Regions from separate parts of the Tepidibacillus sp. HK-1 genome, predicted to be linked through region 2. Evidence: riboswitches for the same ligand, from Rfam matches in the RefSeq annotation. Region 2 holds a riboswitch; each other region holds the start of a gene.
The links. A riboswitch is a leader RNA that binds a small molecule or an ion and turns the genes downstream of it on or off. The one in region 2 is predicted to bind S-adenosylmethionine.
Positions count from the first base shown of each region.

Region 1: linked by a shared signal. The riboswitch ahead of BEN26_RS04585 (ABC transporter substrate-binding protein) and the one ahead of BEN26_RS00615 (O-acetylhomoserine aminocarboxypropyltransferase/cysteine synthase family protein) in region 2 are both predicted to bind S-adenosylmethionine.
Region 3: linked by a shared signal. The riboswitch ahead of metH (methionine synthase) and the one ahead of BEN26_RS00615 (O-acetylhomoserine aminocarboxypropyltransferase/cysteine synthase family protein) in region 2 are both predicted to bind S-adenosylmethionine.
Region 4: linked by a shared signal. The riboswitch ahead of BEN26_RS01180 (methionine ABC transporter ATP-binding protein) and the one ahead of BEN26_RS00615 (O-acetylhomoserine aminocarboxypropyltransferase/cysteine synthase family protein) in region 2 are both predicted to bind S-adenosylmethionine.

Region 1 covers NZ_BDGM02000006.1:88,049-91,187, reverse strand. The annotation lists gene BEN26_RS04595 (heavy metal translocating P-type ATPase) at 1-612, shown strand, start outside; gene copZ (copper chaperone CopZ) at 693-899, shown strand; SAM riboswitch class I at 994-1,097, shown strand; gene BEN26_RS04585 (ABC transporter substrate-binding protein) at 1,201-2,238, shown strand; gene BEN26_RS04580 (ABC transporter permease) at 2,253-3,101, shown strand; gene BEN26_RS04575 (ABC transporter ATP-binding protein) at 3,101-3,139, shown strand, end outside.
Region 2 covers NZ_BDGM02000001.1:116,724-119,862, reverse strand. The annotation lists gene BEN26_RS00620 (CoA-binding protein) at 1-166, opposite strand, end outside; gene BEN26_RS00615 (O-acetylhomoserine aminocarboxypropyltransferase/cysteine synthase family protein) at 230-1,516, opposite strand; SAM riboswitch class I at 1,581-1,685, opposite strand; gene BEN26_RS00610 (helix-hairpin-helix domain-containing protein) at 1,726-2,370, opposite strand; gene BEN26_RS00605 (DUF2533 family protein) at 2,448-2,717, shown strand; gene leuS (leucine--tRNA ligase) at 2,797-3,139, opposite strand, start outside.
Region 3 covers NZ_BDGM02000002.1:90,434-93,572, reverse strand. The annotation lists gene larC2 (nickel pincer cofactor biosynthesis protein LarC2) at 1-5, opposite strand, end outside; gene BEN26_RS01400 (M23 family metallopeptidase) at 106-1,092, shown strand; SAM riboswitch class I at 1,148-1,249, shown strand; gene metH (methionine synthase) at 1,363-3,139, shown strand, end outside.
Region 4 covers NZ_BDGM02000002.1:43,979-47,117, forward strand. The annotation lists gene BEN26_RS01170 (hypothetical protein) at 1-96, opposite strand, end outside; gene BEN26_RS01175 (hypothetical protein) at 313-768, shown strand; SAM riboswitch class I at 892-1,004, shown strand; gene BEN26_RS01180 (methionine ABC transporter ATP-binding protein) at 1,092-2,120, shown strand; gene BEN26_RS01185 (methionine ABC transporter permease) at 2,107-2,763, shown strand; gene BEN26_RS01190 (MetQ/NlpA family ABC transporter substrate-binding protein) at 2,788-3,139, shown strand, end outside.

The DNA.
Region 1 (3,139 bases), on a different contig from region 2:
GCCCAATTAGAAGCACAAGGGAAAACAGTTGTTTTAGTTGCTACTCCTGATAAATTATTAGGAATCCTTGCAGTGGCTGATACGGTAAAAGCTGACTCAAAAGAAGCCATTGCCAAATTAAAAGAAATGGGTATCAAAGTCGTGATGATTACCGGGGATAATCAACGTACCGCAAAAAGTATAGCTCAAGAAGTGGGTGTTGATGAAGTTCGTGCAGAAGTAATGCCTGAAGATAAGGCAAAAGAAGTTGAATCCTTAAAAACTCAAGGATATACAGTTGCCATGGTTGGCGATGGCATCAATGATGCTCCAGCATTAGCTACTGCAGATGTAGGGATGGCAATTGGAACTGGAACAGATATAGCGATTGAAGCAGCCGATGTTACCTTAATTGGTGGGAGCTTAAAAGGGGTTGCAGATGCAATCTATATTAGTAAACAGACCTTAAAAAATATTAAGCAGAATCTATTTGCTTCTTTATTCTACAATTCAATTAGTATTCCAGTAGCAATGGCAGGTCTATTAGCACCTTGGATTGCAGGAGCTGCGATGGCAATGAGTTCTGTCTCAGTCGTTCTTAACTCCTTACGATTAAAAAATATTAAATTTTAAAAAAACAAGGTTATTGACTATTGTTTGTTACCCTAACAAGGGTTTCATATAATCATTCATCTATAATGGAGGGATTTTAAATGGAAAAAGTAATTAAAGTAGAAGGTATGACATGTAATCATTGCAAAATGGCGGTAGAAGGGGCACTAAAAAAATTAGCAGGGGTCTCCAATGCGGTTGTTAGTCTTGAGAACAAAAATGTAACGGTTTCTTTCGATGAGGGAAAAGTAACTTTTGAACAAATGAAAGAAGCGATCGAAGACCAAGGCTATGATGTTGTTGCATAATTAGAATAATCATGAAAAAACTTTTTGATTGTAGCACATTAATGGATTGACGATTTTCTATGAATCACAGTATGATCAATTACATATTATCACGTTCTTATCCAGAGTGGTGGAGGGACTGGCCCAATGAAACCCGGCAACCGATTTGTATGATACGGTGCTAATTCCAGCAGAACAATTTGTTCTGAAAGATAAGAAGAGTTATCTTAACACCTCTTCTTATGAGGTGTTTTTTCTTGCAATATGCAAGGACAATCCTGACTAAATTAGTCAAGTTTATACGTTAAAGGGGGAAATGGAATTGGTAAAAATTTTAGGGGCACGCCGATTACGGTGGGTAGGGATGTTTGTAATGATCATTTCTTTATTTTTAACCGCCTGTGGAGCAAACAAGGAGCAGCAAGCAAATACAAATCCACAAACAAAAGAAAAGCTACGTATTGGTTATTTAAACGTGATGGATGATGCTCAAGTGATGCTTGCTTATGATGCAGGTTTTTATGAAAAGAATGGGTTAGAAGTGGAAGTTCAAATCTTTAATAGTGGGCCTGAGATGATTAAAGCGATTGTTGGAGGGCAATTAGACGCAGGGGTGCTTGGATTTACAAATGCTGTTACATGGGCTGATAAAGGTGCTGATTTAAAAGTAATCAGCGGTGCGCAAATGGGTTATCACAGTCTATTAGTGCGAAGTGATCGTAATATTAAGACGATACCAGATTTGAAAGGAAAGCAACTAGCTACACAGAAACAAGGGAGCACAGCAGACATCGTGCTAAATGGTGTTGTACTGAAAGAGGGTAATCTTACACGTAATGATGTGAATATGGTTTATGTTTCACCAAGTGTGGCGATCCAATCCTTAACAGCTGGGAAAGTAGATGCTGCTTTTCTCTTTGAACCATATGATCGAATTGCTCGTAAAACCATTCCTGTAACGCCACTTTATGATGTTGGAGAAGAATGGCCTTTCCCATGTATGGTGGCGATAACCTCAGGGAAAATTCTTCAAGAAAAACAGATTGCGATAAATAAGATGTTAGATGCTCAAAAAGAAGCGATTGAGATGTTAGAAAATCAACCAAAAGAAGCAGCAAAAATATTGGCAAAACGTTTTATTGAAACAGAAACCATCGATACAACAAATGGGAGAATCAATTCAGTAGACTTAATCGCTGAAGCAATTGAAGCTCAAACCTTTAATTGGGAAATTACTCAAGAAAATATTCAACAAATGAAAGATATTGTACAAATGATGATAGATCAACAAATGCTATCAAAACCTCTAAATGTAGAGGATATTCTTGATTTATCTTGGCAAAACAAAAAACAATCTTAAGATGGTGACTTCAAGTGAAAAAAGAATCACAAATCATCAAGTCTATTGCTAATCAAACCATATTAAAACCGAATAAAAAGGTCAAGCGTCTAAGTATAAAATCGACACTTCCATATGTTTATGCGATTGTTACACTACTCGTTATATGGCAAATTATCGCATGGTTTTTACCAAACTTTTTATTACCAGATGTAGTTAAAGTCTTTCAGCGATTTCTTAGTGAAGTAAAAGATCCAGCATTTTTAGACAGTATTCAAAGTAGTCTAATTCGATTAATCATTGGGTATCCTTTAGCTTGTCTTCTAGGTTCTTTATTTGGCTTATTGTCTGGTTTATCGAAGGGATTTAAAATCTATCTAAAAAATGTAATTTCAATATTGCAATCAATCCCTCCAATAACGTGGATTCCATTTTTAGTTATTTTATTTGGGTTTGGCGATCTTCCTATTATCATCGTGATCACGATTGCCAGTTTCTTTCCTATGGCTTTAGCGATGATTAATGCGACAGAAAATATAAATCGCACTCATCTCGAACTAGCAAAGGTATTAGGTGCGAATAAAAAACAATTAGTAACAAAAGTTTTTCTGCCTGAAACCTTTCCATCTTTTTTAACAGGTGCTCAAGTTGCTTTTGGCAATGCTTGGAGATCGCTTGTGGCTAGTGAAATGGTTGGAGGAGCAGCAGTTGGTCTTGGTTGGTCGATTAGTTATGCAGGGGAAATTGCCGATATGGAAGGAGTTCTTCTTAATATTGTAGTGATTGGTGGGATCGCCCTCATTCTAGATCATCTTGTTCTTGAGCAGTTAAAAAGGAAATTTCTTCGGTGGCGTGATCTGACAGGAGCAGGGGGTTCAGTATAATGCAAACAATCAAGTTGGAGAATGTTAGTAAATCTTTT
Region 2 (3,139 bases):
CATCGATGGTTGGATTGACTGGAATAATCTCAAAACCATGATTTAATAAATACTCAGCCACTCTATAGCTATCACGATCAGGTTTATTGGATAATCCTACAATTGCGATACGTTTTGTTTCTTGAATCAGTTCTTTGATTTGTTCATTTGTTGTTAAAAGACTCATGGAAAGCTCCCCTTTTTATCATTTACCTATACAATATTGTATTTCTTAGGAATAAGTCAATAATTATTCTGCTAGAGCCTGTTCAAGATCAGCTAATAAGTCATTAATATCTTCGATTCCAACAGATACTCGAACTAAATCATCTGATACACCTGCAGCTATCTTTTGTTCGTTTGTTAACTGGTGATGAGTTGAACTACTTGGATGGATAACTAAGGATCTAACATCACCTACATTTGCAGCATGGGTAAATAATTGAACCTTATCGATGAAGCGTTTTGCTGCTTCATATCCACCTTTTACACCAAAGGTCAGGATACCTCCTTGCCCATGATCTAAATATTTCTTGGCTAAGGTATAGGTTGAATGATTCTCTAAACCAGGATAATTCACCCATTCAACTTGCGGATGCTGAGATAAAAAGTTTGCTACAGCTAACGCATTTGTACTATGTCTTTCCATGCGAAGAGAAAGCGTTTCTAACCCTTGAATTAACAGAAATGCATTAAATGGTGCCATGGTTGCACCAATATCCCGATTTAATTGTGCCTTCAATTTTGTAATATATGCCTGTTCTCCGACATGTTCTATATAGCTTAGTCCATGGTAGGCAGGATCTGGATCGCTTAATCGCTTAAATTTCCCATTGTCCCATGGAAATTTTCCACTATCTACGACAACTCCCCCGATCGTATTACCATGCCCTCCAATATATTTGGTTGTGGAATGGATCACAAGATCTGCCCCAAAATCAAATGGACGTAATAATACAGGGGTTGCAAATGTATTATCCACAATCAATGGAACTCCATTTTGATGTGCTAAATTAGCTAGTTCCTCTATATCTGGAACATCTAAAGAAGGATTACTAATGGACTCAATATAAAAGGCTTTTGTTCTTTCATTCACATGCTTTTGCCATTGATCTAAATCATTTTGATCTACAAAATGAATCGTAATTCCTAATCTTTGTAATGTATATGTAAATAAGGTGATGGTACCCCCATACAAGTTTTTGGAAGCAATGATTTCATCTCCAGTTTCAGCAATATTAAGAATAGATAATAATGCTGCCGATTGTCCAGAAGCAGTAACTAAGGCACCTACTCCTCCTTCTAAAGCTGCCAAACGTTGTTCTAATAGATCTGTTGTTGGGTTACTAATTCGGCTATAAATATTACCTTCTTGTTCCATATTAAACAGGGCAGCAGAATGCTCTGAATTCTCAAATTGGTAGGCTGCCGTTTGATAGATTGGAACATTTGTCGCCCCTAAGTGTTTACTTGCAGTATACCCTCCATGAATTGCTAATGTTGCTAGTCCTTTCTCTTCTTTCCTTAATTCTGTCATTTTTAATTCCTCCTTAGAAAAAAATAAAACCTCTTTCAAAGAGAAAGAGGTGTAAAACCTAATTCTCTTATCTTTCAGACTTTCGTCTGCTGGAATTAGCACCTTCACAATTAACTTGTGGGGTTGCCGGGCTTCTTCGGGCCAGTCCCTCCGCCACTCTGGATAAGAGTTTATTATGTAATTGTAAAATATTATAACACATTATTCTGTTAATGCACTGAAATTTTTTCTTTTATTTGTTCAAAAGTTTTTTGGCCGATTCCTGGCACATTCATCAGATCTTCAATCGTCTGAAATTTACCTTGTTTTGTTCGGTATTCTATAATAGCTTTTGCCTTAGCAGGACCAATTCCATCTAATTGCATCAGCTCTTCTTCACTTGCTTGGTTGATGGAAATTGTTTCAGCATTTGATTCAAAAGATACACCTAATCCAGAAGATACACCATTTAGTGTTTCTCCTTGAACAGGGACAAAAATGACCATTTCATCTGCGATTTTTTGAGCTAAATTGACTTGGTTTAAATCTGCATTTGCTAAGGTCCCTCCAGCAAGATCTAACGCTTCTTTTACCCTTGACCCCTCTGTTAATTGGTAGATTCCTGGTTTTGCTACTGCTCCTTTCACATCAACTACTATCTTCTTAGGATTTGTCATTTCCGTTTGCTTTACTTCTCCTTGTGGGGTATCCCCTTTTTCGGTGGATAACTCAACTAAAGGTTCATCCGCAAACGTAGGTGGCTGTTTTTGATGATAAGAGATGTATTGACTAATGATGATAAGTAAAAAAATAATCAACAGTCCGAGTAAGACTTTTTCTCTTTTTGTAAACCGTATATTTGGGAGACTTCCCATTCTTCTTCCCCTTTCTACTACTGCATTTTTTTAATTATTGATATAAAATAATAGAATCAAAAGGTTGAGGTGATAAAATGAATAGCGTTCATTTGGAAATATCAAAAAAAGTAAATGAAAAAGTTCATGCCATCGAAGTATATAAACAAATGGATCAGCAGCGTGAACGGATTATAGATGAATTACTAACCGAATATAAAATAGGAAAAAATGTAGATTTAACTAAGTTAAATCAATGGACTAATGAAATGAATCGATACGCACTAAAGAATCAGCTTCCTTCTCGAAAAGAAGTAACAATGGAAATGTTCACAGCATATGCGAATAAAATGAAAACACATTCCTAATATTTGATAAAAAGCATAAATTTCCTGCTTTTTGTACAAAAAGACTACTGGTTTGTCCAGTAGTCTTTCTTATGATTTATTAGCTAACAACAATATTGACCAGTTTTCCTGGAACGACAATCACTTTACGGACTTCTTTACCAGCCTTCCATTCTTCTAATCTTGGATCAGAAAGAACTTCCTTTTCTAACTCCTCTTTGGAATAGGAAGTCGGAACAACCATTTTTCCTTTGATTTTTCCATTGATTTGTACTGCAATTTCCACTTCATCTAACACTAAATACTCTTCTTGATATGTTGGCCATTTTTCTTTATGAATACTTTCCCTTTGTCCCATCATTTGCCACAATTCTTCTGCCAGATGTGGTGTCATCGGAGCAAGTAGAATGACAGTGGTTTCAATCGCTTCTTTTAGCAACCCT
Region 3 (3,139 bases), on a different contig from region 2:
TAAATTTCAGGTCAATTTTACCATTTTCCTTTATACATAGAAAAGGAAACTTTTTTAAAAACTATTTAAATGAATTGAACTAAAGATGATTTTGGAGAGATGGAAATGAGACTGTTAAACAAACGATTAATATGCACTTTAATAATTATCAGCTTAGTTTCAACGATTCCTATACAGAGTTTAGCTAAAGGAGAACAAGACGATCTGTTTCAAACGAGAATGGAGCTATATAAAACCATGGATAATATTTATCAAATCCCATGGTACTATATTGCAGCCATTGATCAGTATGAAAGAAATATTCAACCTGTCAGGCAGGATCTTCCTATAAAAAAAGGTCTAATCAGCATCTATTTTTCAAAAGAAAAATGGGCCGGTTTTCTCAATCCAAATCCCGAAGATCAAAATCCAATGCGAATTCAGTTTTTTAATGGTTTTGGTGTAGATGGGGATGGGGATGGTTTAGCTGATCGAAATAATGATGCTGATGTTCTTGTTGCTTTTTTAAATTATCTAAGTCGGTATGGGACGACAAAAGATAGCCTCAAGAATGCTTTAATGGATTATTATCAAAGCGAGTTAACAGCCAAAATCATTGATGAAATCGCCCTCATCTACAAAACCTTTAATACCCTTCAATTAGCAGAACGGGTTTTCCCAATTCCCAAATGGAACAGTTACTCCTATCGAAGTACATGGGGAGATACAAGAGGCTGGGGAGGGCGAAGAATGCACGAAGGGACTGACATCTTCGCTTCTTATGGTGCAGCAGTACGAAGTGTTTCTTATGGGTATGTTGAAGTCCTAGGCTGGAATAAATATGGGGGGTGGCGTGTTGGAATAAGAGATACAAACAATATTTATTATTACTACGCTCATTTAACAGGGTTTAAAAAAGGCTTAAAAGAAGGAGATATTGTCAAACCAGGTGATGTCATCGGATATGTTGGAAGTTCTGGTTATGGCTCTCCAGGTACGCAAGGAAAATTCCCCCCTCATTTACATTTTGGTATGTATAAATATAATGGCCGTCATGAGTGGGCATTTGACCCTACCCCTTATTTACGTGTTTGGGAAAGAAAAAGAAAATAGTTGACAATTTGCTGATTCTCGTACAAACTAGAAGAAATAACAAAAGCATACTTCACTTCTATCCAGAGTGGTGGAGGGATCTGGCCCTACGAAACCACAGCAACCGGTCGAATGACCATGGTGCTAATTCCAGCAGAATTTTTCTGGAAGATAGGAGAATCGTGAATACACGTAGCCCTCTCCTATTTTGGTGAGGGTTTTTTCATTATAAGATTCCTAGGGAATGTATATTATATGTATACATCTCCATATTATGAGGAGGGAGAAACAATGAACAAAATAGATCGTTTAAAACAACAAATGGAGCAAAAAATCCTCATTCTTGATGGTGCAATGGGTACAATGCTGCAAAATGCTCAATTAACTGCCAAAGACTTTGGTGGAGATCAATACGAAGGTTGCAATGAAATCTTAAATCTAATCCGTCCAGATCTAATTAAACATATCCATCTTACCTATTTAGAAGCAGGAGCAGACATCATTGAAACGAATACTTTTGGAGCTACCCCAGTTGTATTAGCAGAATATGGACTTGAAGACCGAACTGAAGAAATCAATCTTGCTGCAGCAAAGATTGCAAAAGAAGCTGTTGATCAAGTTTCTACCCCCGAATGGCCACGCTTTGTCGCTGGCTCCATGGGGCCAACAACCAAAACCCTTTCTGTTACAGGTGGGATTACATTTGATCAATTATCGGATTCATATTATCAACAAGCAAAAGGATTAATCATCGGTGGTGTAGATTTACTTTTGTTAGAAACTGCACAAGATACACTTAATGTGAAAGCAGCTGGAATAGGAATTCAAAAAGCTTTTGCAGAATGTAAAGTAGAATTACCTGTTATGATTTCAGGCACGATTGAACCGATGGGTACCACTCTTGCTGGTCAAAATATTGAAGCTTTCTACATCTCCTTAGAACATTTGAAGCCCATTTCCATAGGACTAAACTGTGCAACAGGGCCTGAATTCATGCGTGATCATCTCCGTTCCCTCTCGCAATTAGCTACAAGTGCAGTTAGTTGTTATCCTAATGCCGGATTACCAGATGAAGATGGTCATTACCACGAGTCTCCCAAAGCCTTAGCTGAGAAGATGTCGCAATTTGCAAAACAAGGTTGGTTAAACGTTGCAGGTGGATGCTGTGGCACTACACCAGATCATATCAAAGCTCTTTCAGAAACATTAAAAGAATTTAAACCTAGACGATTTCAAAAGGAACATCTCCCTGCCGTGTCAGGAATTGAGCCAGTTTTTTTAGAAAAAGAAAATCGTCCCCTCTTTGTAGGAGAACGAACGAATGTGATCGGTTCTAAGAAATTTCGGGACCTGATTGCAGACGGTAAGTATGAAGAAGCCTCTGAGATTGCCCGTGCTCAGGTAAAAGGCGGCGCACAAGTGATCGACATCTGTTTGGCCAATCCTGACCGTGATGAGTATTTCGACATGGAGCAGTTCCTACAATATGTAGTCAATAAAGTCAAAGTACCGTTTATGATTGATTCAACCGATTCAAAGGTAATTGAGCTTGCTCTAAAATATTCTCAAGGAAAAGCCATCATCAATTCAATCAATTTAGAAGATGGCGAAAGACGTTTTCAGGAGATCGTCCCACTCATTTTACAATATGGTGCATCCGTTGTTGTTGGAACGATTGATGAAAAGGGAATGGCTGTTACGAGTGAAAGAAAATTAGAAATAGCTAAACGTTCTTATGATTTGCTTGTTCATCAATATGGAGTAAATCCTCAAGACATTATTTTTGACCCATTAGTCTTTCCAATAGGAACAGGTGATGAAGCATATATTGGATCTGCAAAAGAAACGATTAAGGGAATTCAACAAATCAAGGAAGCTTTTCCTGAATGTCAAACCATTCTTGGCATTAGTAACGTTTCCTTTGGGTTACCCCCTGCTGGTCGTGAAGTATTAAATGCTGTTTTTCTTTACCATACAACACGTGCCGGCCTAGATTATGCTATTGTGAATACACAAAAGCTTCAACGCTATGCTTCCATTCCAGAGGAAGAAAGACAATTAGCTGAAC
Region 4 (3,139 bases), on a different contig from region 2:
TTTTCCATCAAGGTTTGAAAACCATTCAATCAATTTTTCACAGCGACCAGCAAAATCGTTAATTTTTTTATTACACAAAGGGCAAACAAATTTCATTTTCATTCGCTCCCTTTATCCTCAGTTGATCTTTTATCCTATTCCTTTAGTTATATTATTCGTATTTATCTGTTTATTTTCTTTAAATATACGCTATTTTTCAAAAATTAGCTATTACTTTTCAACAAATAATGGCAATGTTAGAACAGAATAAGGGATGATTATAACGGGCAAGGTAGAAATAACTATATAAAACCCATGAAAGGAGAGAAAACAATGAGTTTAGCAACTTGGTTTATCACCTCTTTTTTTGTGCTCCTCCTCCTTGTTTTAGGGTATTACTTTTATATTGAAAAACCAAAAACCGTAGAAAAGAAACAGTCTAATGTCATTCCCCTACAAACGGATGGCTTTGATTTTATCTTGTATCAGGGGAAGATTAAAGAAATGATGACAGACTACCAGCGGTTTTTGGCAGAAATGGATATCATCGTATACAGCAAAAGCATATTTATTGGCTTTTTAGAACCTAAATATGCTTATATTGATTTACCAGCTAAAGCGATTCATTCTGTAAAATATGAACCTACAAAACTAACCATCCATTGTTATCGCCAAATGATAAGTACCAGCAAAATTACCATCAAATCCAACTCCACAAAAAGCCTATATTTATTAGCGAAAAAAATTGATTTTATTTCTAGGCGTTCAAAAAAGACAAATGCAATTTAGTTATAGTTTGGAGAAAATTAACAATAAAAAACAATTGACATAGGCTTGTAGCAGATGTTAATATTCGTATAGTGTTTAATGCATTGAAATGCGTAAATGGTTTAAAGTGAATAAATGGATATCTCCTTATCCAGAGAGGTGGAGGGACTGGCCCAATGAAACCCGGCAACCAACATGTAGAAATACATGGTAAGGTGCCAATTCCTGCAGAACAATCATGTTCTGAAAGATGAGGGAAGGAACTTGTACGAATAATCTGGTCCTTTCTGATGCTTTCAGAAGGGGCTTTTCTTATTGAGAAGAAAGTAGAAGTTGGTGAATAGATGATAAAGCTTCATAAAGTAAAAAAAATATTTAAGTCCAAAACTCAAGAAGTGGTTGCATTAAAAGAGATTAACTTGGATATTCAATCAGGGGCAATATATGGCATTATCGGTTATAGCGGAGCAGGGAAAAGTACTTTAATCCGTTTAATCAATATGTTGGAGCGTCCAACAGAAGGTGAAGTTTGGATCGATGAGCAAAGGATGGATCAATTACGACCAGAAGAACTACGCAAAGCCCGCCAAGGAATCGGGATGATTTTTCAGCACTTTAACTTACTCTGGTCAAGAACAGTTGCAGAAAATATTGCCTTCCCACTCGAAATCGCAGGGGTTCCTAAAAAGGAGATCGATCAGAGGGTAAAAGAATTGATCGATTTGGTTGGGTTGACAGAGCGAGCCAATGCATATCCTTCTGAGTTGAGTGGTGGACAAAAGCAACGAGTAGGGATAGCAAGAGCTTTGGCGAATAACCCAAAAGTACTTTTAAGTGATGAAGCCACATCAGCACTAGATCCGAAGACGACCGATTCTATATTAGAATTGCTACAAGAGATCAATAAAAGAATGGGAATCACTATCATTTTAATTACTCACGAAATGCATGTCATTCAAAAGATTTGTCAGCGAGTTGCTGTGATCGATGGTGGGGAAATTGTTGAAGAAGGTCCTGTTCTAGAGGTTTTTACTCATCCGAAACAAGAAATAACGAAAGAATTTGTAAAACAAGTTACTGAACATCAAAGGACAAAAGAGACGATTGAGCATTTGCCATTAGACAAAGATAGTTTTATTTTAAAATGTACATTTGTTGGAGAAACAGCTAGTCAACCGATTATTAGTAAATGGGTACAAACCTTGGGAATTGAAGTCAATATTTTAGAGGGAAATATCCAATATGTTCAAGGTGCTTCTTATGGCTCACTTTATATTCAAGTTCAAACCTCTGAAGCAAAACTAAAAGAATCAATTAAATTCTTAGAGTCTTGCCAGGTAGAAGTGGAGGTGGTTCAAAGTGTTAACGGATAGAGAATGGCTACAGCTATGGCAAGCCACTTTGGAAACCTTGTATATGGTTGGATTATCTGGACTATTTACCGTTATCTTAGGAACGCCGTTAGGCATTTTACTTGTTTTAACCGACAAAGGCCAAATATTACAAGATGGGACAATCAATAAAGTGATTGCTGCAATCGTTAATATCTTTCGATCGATACCTTTTATTATTTTGATTGTCTTATTGATTCCCTTTACAAGATTTATTGTAGGAATCAGTATTGGCCCAACTGCTGCATCTGTACCTTTAATTATCGGTGCTGCTCCTTTCTTCGCTCGCTTGGTTGAAACTTCTTTGCGAGAAGTGAACCGGGGAGTGGTTGAAGCAGCGATATCTATGGGGGCTAGTAACTGGCAAATCATAAGAAAAGTCTATTTGCCTGAAAGTTTACCTTCCATTGTATCTGGAATTACAGTAACTTTGGTTACTTTAATTGGTTACTCAGCTATGGCAGGTGTTGTAGGTGGTGGTGGACTAGGTGATATGGCAATCCGCTATGGGTACCAACGATATAACATGCCAGTTATGCTGGTTACCACAGCCGTTATTTTAATTCTTGTTCAAATCGTTCAAAGTTTTGGAGATTATCTCTCCAAAGTTTTAGATAAAAAATAAAATTATATAAGGGGGCTTTTTAAAATGAAAAAGTTTTTAGCTTTATTTTTAATTGCAGTATTAAGTTTAACTTTAGCCGCTTGTGGTTCAGGTTCAACTAATGAACAGCAAGGTGCAAGTGAAAATGGTGGACAACAACAAGAAGTGACTTTAAAAGTGGGTGCTACAGCTGTACCACATGCAGAGATTTTGGAAGTCGTTAAACCTTTATTAGAAAAGCAAGGAATTAAATTAGATATTGTTGAATATCAAGATTATGTTTTACCAAATACAGATCTAGCAGAAAAACAAATTGATGCAAACTACTTCCAACACGTTCCTTATCTTGAGTCTTTCTCTAAAGATCGTGGTCTTGATTTAACCTATATTGCTAAGG